Regions from separate parts of the Granulicella arctica genome, predicted to be linked through region 1. Evidence: riboswitches for the same ligand, from Rfam matches in the RefSeq annotation. Region 1 holds a riboswitch; each other region holds the start of a gene.
The links. A riboswitch is a leader RNA that binds a small molecule or an ion and turns the genes downstream of it on or off. The one in region 1 is predicted to bind cobalamin.
Positions count from the first base shown of each region.

Region 2: linked by a shared signal. The riboswitch ahead of cobU (bifunctional adenosylcobinamide kinase/adenosylcobinamide-phosphate guanylyltransferase) and the one ahead of OHL20_RS00475 (carboxypeptidase regulatory-like domain-containing protein) in region 1 are both predicted to bind cobalamin.
Region 3: linked by a shared signal. The riboswitch ahead of cobN (cobaltochelatase subunit CobN) and the one ahead of OHL20_RS00475 (carboxypeptidase regulatory-like domain-containing protein) in region 1 are both predicted to bind cobalamin.

Region 1 is NZ_JAGTUT010000001.1:108,274-113,134, reverse strand. Features, by position in the region: gene OHL20_RS00480 (TonB-dependent receptor) at 1-2,616, shown strand, start outside; cobalamin riboswitch at 3,573-3,767, shown strand; gene OHL20_RS00475 (carboxypeptidase regulatory-like domain-containing protein) at 3,851-4,861, shown strand, end outside.
Region 2 is NZ_JAGTUT010000001.1:1,179,774-1,184,634, forward strand. Features, by position in the region: gene cobN (cobaltochelatase subunit CobN) at 1-392, shown strand, start outside; gene OHL20_RS04885 (ATP-binding protein) at 389-2,128, shown strand; cobalamin riboswitch at 2,193-2,365, shown strand; gene cobU (bifunctional adenosylcobinamide kinase/adenosylcobinamide-phosphate guanylyltransferase) at 2,493-3,056, shown strand; gene OHL20_RS04895 (cobyrinate a,c-diamide synthase) at 3,053-4,480, shown strand; gene cobT (nicotinate-nucleotide--dimethylbenzimidazole phosphoribosyltransferase) at 4,477-4,861, shown strand, end outside.
Region 3 is NZ_JAGTUT010000001.1:1,172,335-1,177,195, reverse strand. Features, by position in the region: gene cobN (cobaltochelatase subunit CobN) at 1-1,395, opposite strand, end outside; cobalamin riboswitch at 1,531-1,720, opposite strand; gene OHL20_RS04875 (CbtA family protein) at 1,769-2,479, opposite strand; gene OHL20_RS04870 (CbtB-domain containing protein) at 2,508-2,726, opposite strand; gene OHL20_RS04865 (histidine phosphatase family protein) at 2,893-3,480, shown strand; gene OHL20_RS04860 (LysR family transcriptional regulator) at 3,546-4,499, shown strand; gene OHL20_RS04855 (sulfite exporter TauE/SafE family protein) at 4,702-4,861, shown strand, end outside.

The DNA.
Region 1 (4,861 bases):
TACTTCAGAAACGATGCACTCGATGCCAATCCGTACTTCGCTACAGTAAAATCAAAGCTTCGCCAGAATATCTTCGGGTACTCGTTTGGTGGACCAGTCCGTATTCCCCATCTCTTCAACACTGACGGCAAGCGCAAGACCTTCTTCTTTGCCTCCAACGAATGGCGGCGAATTGAAACTGGCTCGACGGCACAGGGCCTCGTCTTCACCGCTGCACAGAGAGCAGGAACCCTCGCCAATTCTTTGAAGATTGATCCGCTGGGTGTGCAGCAGCTTGCGGCTCGCGGTGCAACTAACTGCGTCACAGGCGCAAACCAGAACATCATCAACCCGACCTGCATCGACCCTAATGCGATAGCCCTTCTAAACGCTCTTAGCAATGGTCCGAACAATCCGAGCAGCTCACTCAACTACATCAACCAGGAGCCGCAGACACTGAGTCAGGATAGCTACAACTATCGACTTGATCATTACGTCACCGATAATGAAATTCTGACCGGCCGTGTGTCGTACGAGCAGGTAAAGAATGGTATTCCTTATAACTCCTTCAACGGAAATATCTTTGCAGCAACGCCGACCACTTACTACACGACGGGGATGAACATGATGGTCCGGCTTAGCTCCACGCTAACACCGCATTTCATCAATACAGCGACAATTGCTGAGACGTATGACAAGCCGCGCATTAACACGACGAACTTTCAACTGCCTGCGGGTGTAACGATTAATCAAGCGTTTCCAACGGCCAACATTGCCAATAAGGCTCCATCCATTAACTTCAGTGGCGGTTACGCGGGCTTCGGGGCAGGCACCCCCGCTATTCACGCCTCGGATGGTGAAGGCATTCTGCAGGATGACGTCAGCTGGACAAAAGGTTCGCATGTACTTCAGTTCGGCGCGCTCTACATTGCCGGAATTAAGAATCAGAATGTGTTCACCGTTCCCGGTGGATCATTCTCCTTCAACGGCGTACGCACCGGAGATCCGGTGGCAGACTATCTCCTCGGTCTCGACTCGACGTATCACCAAGATAGCGGCCAACGTAGTGGTTCCTTCCACTATCGTCAGGGTGAAGCATATGCGCAGGATGATTGGCGTGCGACTCGCAGGCTGACGATCAATGCTGGTTTGCGCTGGGTGTATTTCTCGCCGAATACCAATTCGGGCGATCAGGTATCTTCTTTCTATGCCTCTCAATACACGGCTGCTCAAGCACCGGTGGTAACCCTTGGTGGAGGTTTTCAGAACAACGCTGGTGGCGTTCCTGTTACAACTACGGGTGCAGTGGCTAATCTTGCTACCGGAATTGTCTTTGCTGGACAGAATGGGGTTCCGGACGGCTTCTTCAATGCAGGCCGAAAGAACTTCGCTCCCCGTGTTGGCTTTGCCTTTGACCTGACTGGTGACGGTAAAACTTCAATTCGTGCAGGCTACGGAGTTGGCTACTCTCGCCTTGCAGTCGAAGCTATCTACAACGCCTTCGGACAGAACCCGCCTTACACGCAGAGCTCTAATATCAACTCAGGAACACTGGAGAATCCTACTTCCGGTACTGCCAGTGGAGCGACTCCACAATCTCTCGATGCTGTTGGTCCGAAGTTTACCGCAACTCAGTTGCAGTCTTTTAGCGCTACGTTAGAGCGGCAGTTGTTCCCCAGTGCGGTGCTCAGTGTAGCGTATGCGGGAACACTTTTTCGGCACCAGGATACGTTCGGCTACGACCAGAATCAACCGTCTCGAGTAACTGCTCCTTCACAGCAAACCGCGACCGTGAATTGCACTGCCGGTCAGCAGGCTTCGACGCAGTATGACTTTGATCCGTGCATCAATCAAAATCTCACCAGTGCGAACTACACTCGTCCGTACAAAGGATATTCCAACATTTATACCGAAGCTGGCATCGGCTCCGGCAACTACAACGCGCTGCAAGCGGGTTTCGTTTATCGCAAGAACTCTGTGAACTTAACCGTCGCCTATGCTTATAGCAAATCACTCTCGCAATTTGGTCATGCAAGCAACACCGGCGGCGGTAGCATCGCTGGCGGCGGAGGCACAGGAGTCCAAGACTGGACTAATCTGGCTCCCGAATACGGCTTGTCTGACTTCAATCGTACGCACGCGCTTACCATGTCTGGGGTGTACGACATTCAGGCGTTCCGCCGCACTGGCAACCTGCTCGAACGGCAGATACTGGGAGGCTGGAGTCTCGCAGGTCTGGGTGTCCTCGAGAGTGGGTTCGCCCTGACTCCAGGACTGGCTACCGGTGTGCAAGGCTTAGCCATACGTCCGAATCAAGTCGGTCCGATCACGCTGCTTAAAACAAAGGCGGAGTGGTTCGATACAAGGTCGTTCGTTGCTCCAGCAAATGGTTTTTATGGCAACGCTCGACCGGGTACTATAAAAGGACCACGCGAGATCTCGTTCAACGTGGCCGGGTATAAGACCTTTCCGATTCGAGAGAGGCTCAATGTTCAGTTCCGCGCAGAGGCTTTCAACTTCCTCAATCATCCGAACTTTGGCAATGTAGATACAAGTGTAGGTTCTGGCACCTACGGCCAGATCACTTCTTCGCTCGATCCGAGAGAGCTTGAATTCTCTGCACGCATTACTTTTTAGATGAGACGAGGACGAAAGCTGCGAGTTTGTTTTTTCGTTGCTACAGTCCCATGGCTTTTCTGAAAGAAATAGTAGATGTTACACGAGAAGACTTAGCTGCAATGAGGTCTCGGAGCTAGGACTCGCTTTGCGCAAGGGTTCGAGGGGTAGGCTGTGGCCGAGTCTGCACAGGGCTGTGTGACCTCCGGACTAGAGGTAAAGGTTGTATCTATGCCGGAATCTCCTCAGAGCTATGCGGTTGAAGCGTTCACGACAGTCGGATACTCTTCGACTATTGCGAGAATGATGGCAAGTGCGCGGCCACGGCGATGTTCAAACCATGTAAGCACCGCCCGGGAATAGGCAAGCTGTGCCGTTACCGACAACGCCTGTAAATATAAGTAGATAGGTTCCATAAACTGCGCGATGTGACCACCGAGTGAGGAGAGGAGGCCATGTCACAAGCGAAATCGAGAGTGGAAGGCAGGATGATTCGTCGCGGAGGAAGTCGATCCAGCAGGGAGCCGATTGTAGGGAGCAGACGGCGACGGTAAAAGCGGTATTGGCGAATGCTTGCGATATGGCTTCGCGCTTCCATGCGGAGGTTGTCAAGCGGGGAAAGCTCAAAGAAACATGGAATCTTGCAGGCCATAAATCAGAGTTGTCCTTGACACTTGTTGATGGTCTTATTTTCAATTTTTGATGGATGAGATTGCCAGGCACGCTTATTTTAGAACGCGCTTACGCGGTCAAGCTAGCTACTCGTGGTAGTCGCATTTGTTCTGTCAACGACGGCCTCGATGTCCAAGAGACGCTACATATTGGCCAGGTGATTTGGCGATCGTCTTTTTATGGGATATACGTCAGCAACCATCTCGACCTTCCTGGAAGCCGCTCTTGATTCTCTTGTGGAGCGACCAAGTGGATATTGAGTTCTGAAGAAATGACATACGCTCAATCCGCCTTGTGCTACTTTGAAGTCATACAACATCTTGGGTGCCCGCGAGGGCATAACAGGGAAGCCGGTGCAAGTCCGGCATGGTCCCGCCACTGTGATCAGGAAAAGACCTCTCATGTGCCACTCGGTTTTAGCCGGGGAAGGCGAGAGGTTAGAAGCTGGAATATCAGCTTCACCCGTCAATCAGGAGACCTACCCACGATGAGCTTTTTGATTCTACCCCGCGAGGAAACGGGGCCGATCGCTCATCTGCCCTGAGCTTTTCTGCCTTGTCGCTCTCTGCGGTTTGAGGTGTACGTGCTTTTTTCGAATTCAGCTCTGTCACGTTTTATCCTTCGGCAAATTCCTGTCACCATCGCTCTCTTCGTTTGCATTGCATTCACAGCAAGTCTGTCTGCCGCGACCGGTGGAAGTATTTCAGGCACCGTTCTCGATCCAAGTGGTGCAGTCGTTGCTGGAGCGACCCTCACCTTGGTGAACACCGCTCAAATGATCATCTACAAAGCCGTCTCAAATGCTCAGGGACTCTATTCTTTTCCAAACCTCCCAGTCGCCCACTACGATCTGGCGGTCGCCGCTAACGGCTTCACCTCACAGCGCCGAACCAATCTGGACGTGGACACTGACGCTGCGGTGCGAGTCGATACCACGCTTGCGATCGGCGATCGATCCGATACGGTCACCGTGACGACGGAGACAGGCGTTCGGGTCGAGACCTCGTCCACCCATCTCGGAGAAGTTGTCTCCGGCGACCAAATGGTGGCTCTGCCTCTGAACGGTCGGAGCTATACCGATCTGCTGTCGATTCAACCCGGTGTCTCTCCTGTGTCAACGTTGCTTCCGAATGCCGTCATCATGGCAGGCGTCACTGGTGGGATCTCGCCTTCCGGCGACGAGAATCCGGGGAATATCTCGATCAATGGTCAGCGCGAGTCCTCGAATGGTTTCATGGTGAACGGTGTTGACGTTCAGGAACACATGAACGGCGGAACATCGGTTGTTCCTGATCTCGATTCGATTGAACAGTTTCGCGTGCTCACGAACAACTTCGACCCGGAGTACGGCAACTACAACGGCGGCATGGTGACCGTTGTGACCAAATCAGGCAGCAACCGGCTTCACGGAAAAGCGTTCGAGTTCTTCCGAAATACCTCGCTCGATGCGCGAGGATACTTCGATCTCACCCGGCCTGAGTTCAAGCAGAATCAGTTCGGTATGGCGTTAGGAGGACCCATCGGAGGGCCGCTCGAGCGCCTCAATCTCTTCTTCTTCATCGATTACCAGGGAACACGCAAGAATCAGGGTATT
Region 2 (4,861 bases), 1.1 Mb from region 1:
TGAAGGAAGAGGCTTTGCGCGTCTATCGATCGCGAGTCATCAATCCGAAGTGGATCGAAAGCATCAAGCAGCATGGCTATAAGGGAGGTCTTGAACTAGCTGCCACCGTGGACTACATCTTTGGTTTCGATGCCACGGCGCAGATCGCTCCAGACTTCATCTACGAAGGACTCGCAGAGCACTATGCGCTTTCTCAAGAGATGCGCGAGTTTCTCGGCGCTTCCAATCCATGGGCTCTGAACGCAATCGCGGAACGTCTACTGGAGGCGGCAAAACGCGAACTCTGGGAAAATCCTGCTCCAGAGACTCTCGATGCTCTTCGGCAGGTCTTGCTGGAGGCTGAAACGCTGCTTGAGGCGCGGGGCGAACACAAGCGGGAGGCAGTCTCTTGAAGGGGGGCACCTATCCATTCTCGGCGATCGTCGGCCAGGAGCAGATGAAGCTGGCTCTTCTACTCGCGGCAGTGGATTGGAGGCTTGGCGTGCTCTTGCGCGGCGATAAAGGTGCCGGTAAAACAACGACTGCGCGCGCTCTGGCTGCACTGCTTCCCTCCCCTGCTCCGTTTATCAATCTGCCGATCGGCGCTACGGAGGACCGGCTGCTTGGCGGCCTGCACCTCGAGAGCACACTCGCGGGCAAGCCCATGCTAAAGCCGGGTCTGCTCTCAGAGGCGCATGGAGGCGTACTCTACGTCGACGAGATCAATCTCCTTCCTGCTCACCTTGGCGACTCTCTCCTTGATACCGCTGCGAGCGGCGTCAACGTAGTCGAACGCGACGGCCTCAGTGCGAGCCACCCGGCGGAGTTTGTCCTGCTTGGCAGCATGAACCCCGAAGAAGGGTCACTTCGTCCACAGCTTCTCGACCGGTTTGCGCTCTCTGTCGACATTGCCGCGTCGCTCGACCCGTTAGAGCGCAGCGAAGTACTCGCGCGTCGCATGAGCTTCGATCGTGACCTTGAGGCATTTGGACGAGACTGGTCTCGCGATCAGGAGATCCTTCAAATGAGGATCGCTACAGCGCGAAAGTCTCTGCCTCATGTGATCTGCTCAACCGAAATACTTGCCGAGATTAGTGCAATGGTTTGTGAACACGGTGTTCGGTCCCTTCGAGCTGACCTGGCAATCATGCGAGCTTCCATGTCATTGGCTGCCCTAGATGGCGATGCTTCCGTTGAGTCGCACCATCTGGTGACCGTGCTTCCTCTTGTACTTGCCCATCGGTCGCGAGACAGGGGTCCGCAGCGACCGCCTCCACCTCCGTCAAAAGCCGATACCAAGCCGCCGGAGACGGCATCTCAGTCACAAAATCAAGAATCAGCAATAGAGGAGCGGATCTTCAAACCGAAGGAGGTTGAAGCGCCTGCTCTCCTTGTCACCTCTTCTGATCCACGGAAGTCTGCGGTTATCTCCTCTACAGGTACCGCAAACCGTGGGGCCGTAATAGGTGCTCGTCAAGCGGATACTCCCATAGAACTCAATCTCCACGCCACGCTCAAGCATGCGCTTCGCGAGACAGGTACTCTGAAACCCCGCAGCTCTGATCTGCACGAACAGGTGCGTGCTTCGAGGCCCGGCACCCGCTACTTATTCGTGATCGATTCGAGCGGTTCCCACGCGGCACAGGAGCGGATGCGCTCTGTAAAGGGGGCAGTCGCCAGTCTGCTTACACGCTCCTTCAGGCGCGGAGATGAGGTTGCGATCATCATCTTTCGAGGTGTCACCGCAGAGGTGTTACTCGAGCCTACAGAGTTGCTTGCCGACGCATTGAGAGCTCTCGAATATCTGCCTACGGGCGGCCGCACTCCGCTTGCACACGCGCTAAGCCTCGCGCAAGAGTTTGTAGATCCTTCGACGTTGCTTTTGTTGTTGACTGACGGTCGTGCCAACGTCTCCATCAACAAGGGCGATCCTTGGCAAGAGGCTCTGGAAGCCGCGCGGCAACTGTCATGCGCCGCCTTGGTCATCGATACAGAAGATGCGTCTAACGCGCTCGGGCAGACCGGCAAGATTGCAGATGCAATGCGAGCACGCTTTCTTCGGTTTCAGGAGTTACCAGCCATACAGGACTTGCATATCGAAATGACAACGACTACTACGGCAATGTCAGGGAGCCAACACGGCTTGTGAGTTCAGAGAAAGCTTGGAACGCATCTTCGCAAGCGCTTACCGGTTGACCCCCCTCACTGTTCAGGATATAAATCGAACATCTGGTGTTCGGGAAGACGGTGCAAATCCGTCGCTACCCCGTAGCTGTAAGCGTTGAGAGCTTGAACATCTAAAGCCACTGGGGAAATCTTCCTGGGAAGGCCGTTCAAAGTTCAATGAAGCGCAAGTCAGAAGACCGGCCAGATGCGATTGGGCTACATTCAACTTCGCTGGGAGAGTTGAAGAGCATATCCACATGGTCCCATTGGGGGCGATGTGGCAGCTGCCTTTCTATAGTTCCCGCTCTGCTTTCTGCACGTCCGCGTGCAAATGCAAGGAGCGTCACATGCACGACCTACCTTCGAGATACGTAACGCTTGTTCTCGGCGGTGTGCGTAGCGGCAAGAGCCGGTATGCACAGCAGCTTGCTGAGCGATCGGACCGTGTCACCTTCGTCGCGACGGCCGAAGCGCGCAATGATGACGAGATGCGTAGCAAGATCCAACGCCATCGGAACGATCGTCCTGCACACTGGACGACGATAGAAGAGCCTTTGGATCTGGGTGGCGCTCTGGAATCTGCATCGTCCCATTGCGACTTGATCCTCGTCGATTGCCTGACGCTCTTTGCGGCAAACCTGCTTGAAGAAGAAGCAGACCACAACTCGAAACTTGAGGCTCGTCTAGGCGCGTTCTCCGCTGCTCTTAGCTCTGTTTCCTGTTCAGTGGTGATTGTCTCAAATGAGGTTGGGAGCGGCATCGTTCCTGAGTACCCGCTCGGAAGGCGTTATCGTGACCTGGTGGGGGAGATCAATCAACGTATCGCAGCACAGTCAGATAACGTGTTGCTGATGATTGCAGGTCTTCCACTCGTTCTCAAAGGAAGCTTGCAACCCGGGTTCACGTCTTGAAGGGCCTGCTCATCGCAGGCACTGCGAGTGGAGTGGGGAAGACTACGGTCGTTCTCGCGCTTCTCGCGGCAATCGTCAAACGAGGTCAAGTGGTGCAGGCGTTTAAAGGAGGCCCCGACTTCCTCGACACTGGTCATCACGCGCGCATCTCGGGCCGTGCAGCACGAAATTTAGACACGTGGATGCTCACTGAGGAGGCCAATCGAACGCTCTTTCGTGAAGCGACAAGCGATGTCGATGCAGTGGTCGTCGAGGGAATGATGGGCCTCTTCGATGGGAAGAGTGGAATCAGTGAAACGGGCAGCAGCGCAGAGATCGCCAAACTGCTGAAGCTACCAGTGGTGCTCGTTCTCGATGCGGCAAAGAGCGCGCGAAGCATTGCTGCGGTCGTGCTCGGCTTTGAGTTATTTGACCCGCAGCTGGTAATCTCCGGGGTCATCCTTAATCGTTGCGCCAGTGAGCGTCACTTCAAAATGCTGCAAACTGCCATCGACGCCTCATGCAAGACTCCTGTCCTTGGCTGGCTTCCACGAAATCCTGAGATCACCATCCCCGAACGTCACCTCGGCTTGCAGACGGTGGAGGAAGCAGTCAGCGATGAATGCGCCACAAAGGAACTCACTCATGTTCTTGCGGCGCTAGCTGAAAAGCACTTTGATCTGGAGCGAATCCTCGCCCTCGAGTATGTCGAGGAAGTAACACCTCTTCACACTGCGACATGGGAGCCCGAACTGTCGGCCGTCAGAATAGGAGTGGCTCGTGATCGAGCTTTCTCTTTTTACTATGAAAATAATTTTGACTTGCTCCGCAAACAGGGTGCCGTACTCATTTCATTTAGCCCTCTGAATGATGCGCAGCTTCCGTCAAACCTCGATGCCTTGTACTTTGGTGGAGGCTACCCAGAGTTGTACGCGGAGCAACTTAGCAAGAATCTAAGCTTGCTACAAGACATCCGGACGTTCTCTGCATTAGGAGGATTGATCTACGCCGAATGCGGAGGAATGATCTATCTCTCACGGCAGCTTACGACGAGCGATGGCAAAGACCATGAGATGGTGGGTGTTTTGCCCTTCGCGATGGAAATGACAAATAAGCTGGTGCGGTTCGGCTATGTCACTGTCGAATTTACTCAGAACTGCCTGCTTGGACCAAGTGGGACCACGATCCGGGGCCACAGCTTCCACTACTCGCATATCACAAAGGTGAGTCCGACTGAGACTAGTTATCGTGTTCACTACTCTCTCTCTGATCGTGAAGAGCTTGAGGGCTACGGAGTTGGTAACACTCTAGCAAGCTACGTGCATCTCCATTTTATGGCCAATCCTCTCGTAGCCATGCATTTAGTCGAAGCAGCGCGTCGAACGCAAGTCCGCTACGACGGAGCGTCTCTTCACCCAATGAATGCTCCCGAGATTACTTCATGAATTCCCTAAGTAACACGCTTGTTAGCCGGGTCATTCAATCGATTGCACCTGTGAGTGAGCCTGCTCGACTTCGAGCTCAAAGACATCTTGATACCCTGACCAAACCTCTAGGCAGTCTCGGGCGCCTGGAGCCCCTTGCCGCGCAGATAGTAGCTATTCATGATGGACCCTTCAATGAACCAATGAGCAAGGGCGTCTACATCTTTGCAGCAGATCATGGTGTAGCTGAGGAAGGTGTAAGTGCTTATCCTCGTGAGGTCACCCACCAGATGGTGCTCAACTTTGTCTCGGGAGGCGCAGCGATTAATGTTCTCGCTCGACTTCACAACGCCACTCTTACGGTTGTCGATGTGGGAGTCGATGCGGACTTTGGTGCGCTCC
Region 3 (4,861 bases), 1.1 Mb from region 1:
CGGGACGGTAATGATGCGGCCGTCAAACTCGGGTATAGCCACATTCACGGCAGTGTCGAGTGCGTTCAGGCCTCGGCGGGACCCCTCCCACGCGCCACGCGGCATACCACTTGCAATCGCCTGAAGGACTGGAATCCCAAGATGTTCGAGCGAGTCCACCGCTTCCCCAGGCACCGTTACCGACCCGGTATTTACCTCGCCGAGGGCAAACGACAAAGTCGAGATGAGAACGTCAGCCCGCCCACCAATAAATTGAAATGCTGCAGGACGACCCTCAACCTTCGCCTTGAGGCTCGAGGTAAACACGCAAAGCGCATTGACTTGTTTGCTGCGTAACGCATTGGCAATCGCATCGATAAAGCCGGTGTTCCCGCTCATCAGATGAGCCCGGTAGAAGAGCACGGCAACCGTAGGCTTCTCCAGATCCGCCTGCCGCTCCCAGTCTTCGAGCGTTGCAACCTCCACATCCGGCAGGTAGATCCCATGCTCCGGCATGGCAGCGGGCGCGGCGTATCCGTATCCCGTCAACATCAGGCGGTCCGAGAGGAAGCGAAACAGCTCCCCAAAGTTGCCGGTGCCGCCAAGCCCCAGATAGTCTGCAGCCGTCTGCAGCACATCGGCCGGTACATTGATCGTCTCCGAAAACTCTGACGTGTTCTCCCCGCACCCGCTTACCAGAACAAGGGATTGGCCGCGTTCGATGCAGGTGCTCTTGAGCTTCGCAAATCCCGGAATACAACTGAGCGGCCCGTGGCAGCGGACGATGATGACGCGCGCTTTGCTCATCTCTCCGCTGATCAAAACGTCCATCTGATCTTCGTTGCGGAGAGCGTTCAACGAAAACGCGCCGACGCGCAACTCTTCAGGCAGAAACTCAGACGTCTTCACCAGGGTCAGTAAGTCCGTATCGGCATGCGACAACAGCATGATCGCGCCGTTAGGCTGTACCTTTTCCAGTGTGACGAGACCTTCCGACGTAGCGGGCTTCCGAATATCCCAATCGTAATAATTGAAGACATACTCGCTCAACTCCGCAGGTGGCTGTATAAAGCGATCCGCCGCGAGCATTGCGTCAATGTAGTCGTAGATCTGGCGTACCTGCCATTCGCTATTGACCGAATGAAACCAGATGCTTTTGCTATCGAAGACAAGGCTGACTACGTTCGCAAGTGCACATGGCCCGAGACACCCGCCCTGGGTGAGATGGACGTCGTGACGAATCTTACGTCTCAGCCACTCCGCCTTGTAGACGTCCACAGGAACGGCAGCGTAGCCCCGCTCCGTAATGCCGCAGCAGCAGCCAAGAGAGCAGTAGCTCAGATGAGCACGGTGCTGAATGATATTGAAGGCTCGTCCGTCTGCCCGCACCACGCGCTGTCGGTTCGTCGTTGCCATAGCTAGACCTCCTCACACGGTCGATTAGAACCTGCGACTAAGGTCGTGAACACAGATGTCAGGATGACGGGGAAGCACGGGTTTTCTTCGAAAGGTCGAGCGATCAGGCGCAAGGTCTCTGTTCTCCGCAGAACGTTGCAACATAACCCTGGCAGGTCTCCTGGCTCAAAGCGACAAGGTATCTGTCGGCTGCCACCTTCCCTGATCGTTCAACCAAGTGGTTTTTGCTGGCAGCGTCTCTTTGTTTACAGTGGCGGGACCGCGCCGGTATCTCTCCGGACTTCCCTTTTAAGCCCAATCGGGCACCGTAGGTTAATCAAGTTGTATCACGTTGCTCGTTATCAAATGTCCGACAAGCTAACCCGCACGCCCTTCAAACCCGGCGAGTTTCGCGCTCCGTGAGCCATCCAAACGACAGCCCGATCGCCGCCCACAGGATCGCCTGCAGCCCGAGCGCAGCGATGCGGAAGCGCCACAGTACGTCGGCAGGAAAGCCCGCTGGAACTTCGTTAATCACCGGAAGCACAAAGGAGAAAACACCCACTAGCAGGAGAAAAGCAGTTGCAGCGAGCAGTGAACCATTCCATCCGCCAAATCGGCGCATCAACGGTCGAGATAGCTGGAGCGAGAGAACAGCTGCGGCCACGGAGATGAGGATCATAAAGAAAAATGTCGCCGTCCTCACCCCGATGGTCTCTGGACTCCCCACGGCAGGAGGATTGGCTGGATACTTCAGGCTTGGCACCAGCCCGATCACGATGAACCCAGCGCCGCCAAGGAAGGCAGCCAGCGCTCGGGGCGCCTGCGGTCCGACCCGTCCGCTGCACAAGGCGAACACCAGACCAAAGATGCCGCCGAGAGCAGCACCATAGACAAGAACGCCGGTCAAAAGCCCCGCTGTTTTCTGGATCTTACGGCTTACCATCTCTGGCTCAGGAGCCTCATTCTTCAGCTTGTCGGCATTGGCTTCAAAGGCGATCGCCCTGTCGACCTGTGGCTCACCGATTAGGCGTGCCGCAAGAAAGACCAGCAGGCCAGCAAGCAGCCCAGACACAATCCCACGAACGAGCAGCTTACGAACCATGAGCTTTCACGAGACAATACAGTTGAGTTTAGTGGCAGGGAAAGCCGAGCAGATGACGTCCGTCGTGCAGGAATTCATGCACCGTACGGCCATCGATGATGGAGGTGGCGCCCTGTTCTGCGCCGACAAAATAGATCGCCAGCAGCATCAGCAGGCCGCCGAAGAGCAACCATGGCAACAGTTCGCTCAACGGGATCACAGGGAGAGAGACAGGTTGTGTAATCGAACCAACTGCAGATTGAGCCATGTGGAGTCTCCTGAGATCATGCATTCAAACGCGCGAGGAGCAGTCCGATAATTTGCTTCCTGCTCGTTCACCATCTTCAAAGCTTATTCCACCCTATGTGCCACCATGATCGATGTCAAGATTCCGAAGCTCTGGTTAACTAATCTGGAAGACAATCGACGAACCTATGACCTCAAGAATCAGCTTTATCAGTCACGCGGTCACCTCCGCCATACGCAAGTCTTCCTTCCCCGCGAACGAGTCACTGGAAGATTTCCAGCTTGCACGAATTGCATTGCTTCAATGGCAGAGTCCCCGGGCACAGCAGGTGCTCGCCGGTCCTGAGAAGAGGACGCTCGAAACAGCTTCCGCCCTTGGGCTCACCGCAATTTCGTCGGCCGAACTGCGTGACCTCGACTGCGGCCTGTGGAGCGGGCGGGATCTTGGCGAGTTGGAGCGGGAAGACCCATCCGCTCTCGTCGCCTGGTTGACGGACCCGGATGCGCACCCGCACGGCGGCGAGTCCATCAACGATCTTCTTGCACGCGTGGCAGCGTGGCTGGAGCTTCAGAGCCTTCTCGGGCACACCGTCGCCATCACCCATCCGGCAGTCATCCGCGCTGCTGTCATTCATGTTCTTGGCGCTCCAGCGCAAGCCTTTTGGCGACTCGACATTGCACCGCTGTCGCTGACGGATCTCCGCTATAACGGACGTGTCTGGACCGTGCGTTCGACAGCATCTCTGCTTACCCCGCAAGACGCAAGCGGCGATTAAACACCGCAGAGCTCTGCGCTAAAGTTAGACACAAGAGTGGACAGTCGGACCGGGGGGCCCGCTTTATGGAAAACTTTAGACTCAAGGTGTTTCGGGCTGCAGCGCATAGCCTCAACTTTCGGAAGGCATCCGAAGAGTTATTCATCACTCAGCCAGCGGTCACGCAGCAGATCAGGGCTCTTGAAGAAGAGTTGGGAGTATCCCTCTTTGATCGCACCAAGGGCAAGGTAACCCTCACCGAGAGCGGCATGGTGCTGCACAAGTACGCGCTAAGCCTTAAGGCAATCGTTGACGAAGCTGTACAGGCCATCGCCGAGGTCTCTGGTACCCGTGTCGATGAGTTGCGCGTCGGCGCCTCGCAAACTATCGGGCAGTATCTGCTGCCAAATCTCTTAGCGGCCTTTCGAAAGGATTATCCCGGCGTCTCTCTTTCCGGCATGAGCGGTAATACGGACGAGGTGCTGACCTCCCTTGCGGAGCATCGTATCGACCTCGCTCTTGTCGAGGGACCGGCTCTGCGCTCAGACGTAAAGGCGGAGCCGTTCATGGAAGACCACATGGTCCTTGTCGTCCCGCACGATCACGAGTGGGCTGATCAGGATATCGATGTCAACGATCTGCAGTCAGCCGCATTCGTCACCCGCGAACATGGCTCAGGATCGCGTCGTGTCGTCGAGGAAGCCCTGGAGCAGGCTGGGCTTCAGCTCAGGAGCCTTCGCACCACCATGACGCTTGATACGACCGAGGGGATCTTGAGCGCTGTCGAAGCCGGCCTCGGCATAGCCTTCGTCTCTCGCTGGGCGGTCCGCAATCAGCTAAGCTTGGGCACTCTGAAGCTCGCGCGCGTCAAGGGGCTGAAGCTCTCCCGTGTCTTCACTGTGGCCTATCGCCTGGGGGCCGCACCGCAGGGCAGCGCGGGAGCGTTCCATCGCTTTCTGCGGTCCAGCGCCTACGACGCCACGCCAAGGCCGACAGGAAATCTGACCCGGCCTCGAACACGGAAACCTTCTCCAAAATAGGGAACGTCTTGCTTGACTGTCCAACAGCCCGCGGACTGCATATAGTAAGCGGTGAGGTGAGGATGACTGCTGAACGAATCAACTTCCGCGAGCACTTCAAACGCGCCCGCTGTCCGGTCGACGCTGATTGCTTCGAGAGCGCCCGACAAGTCACCGCAGGAAGCTTCCAGGCGCCAGCAGCAAGCGCACATCAGGCATACGTATGACACCGATCGCCATCGCAGGTGGACTAGCTCTCGGCATCGTTATCGGAGGCATCTCCGGTCTCATCGGCATCGGCGGTGGTGCCTTCCTCATTCCCGCTCTCATCTACTTCTATGGCATGTCGCAGATTCGTGCGCAAGGCACATCGCTCGCCACCC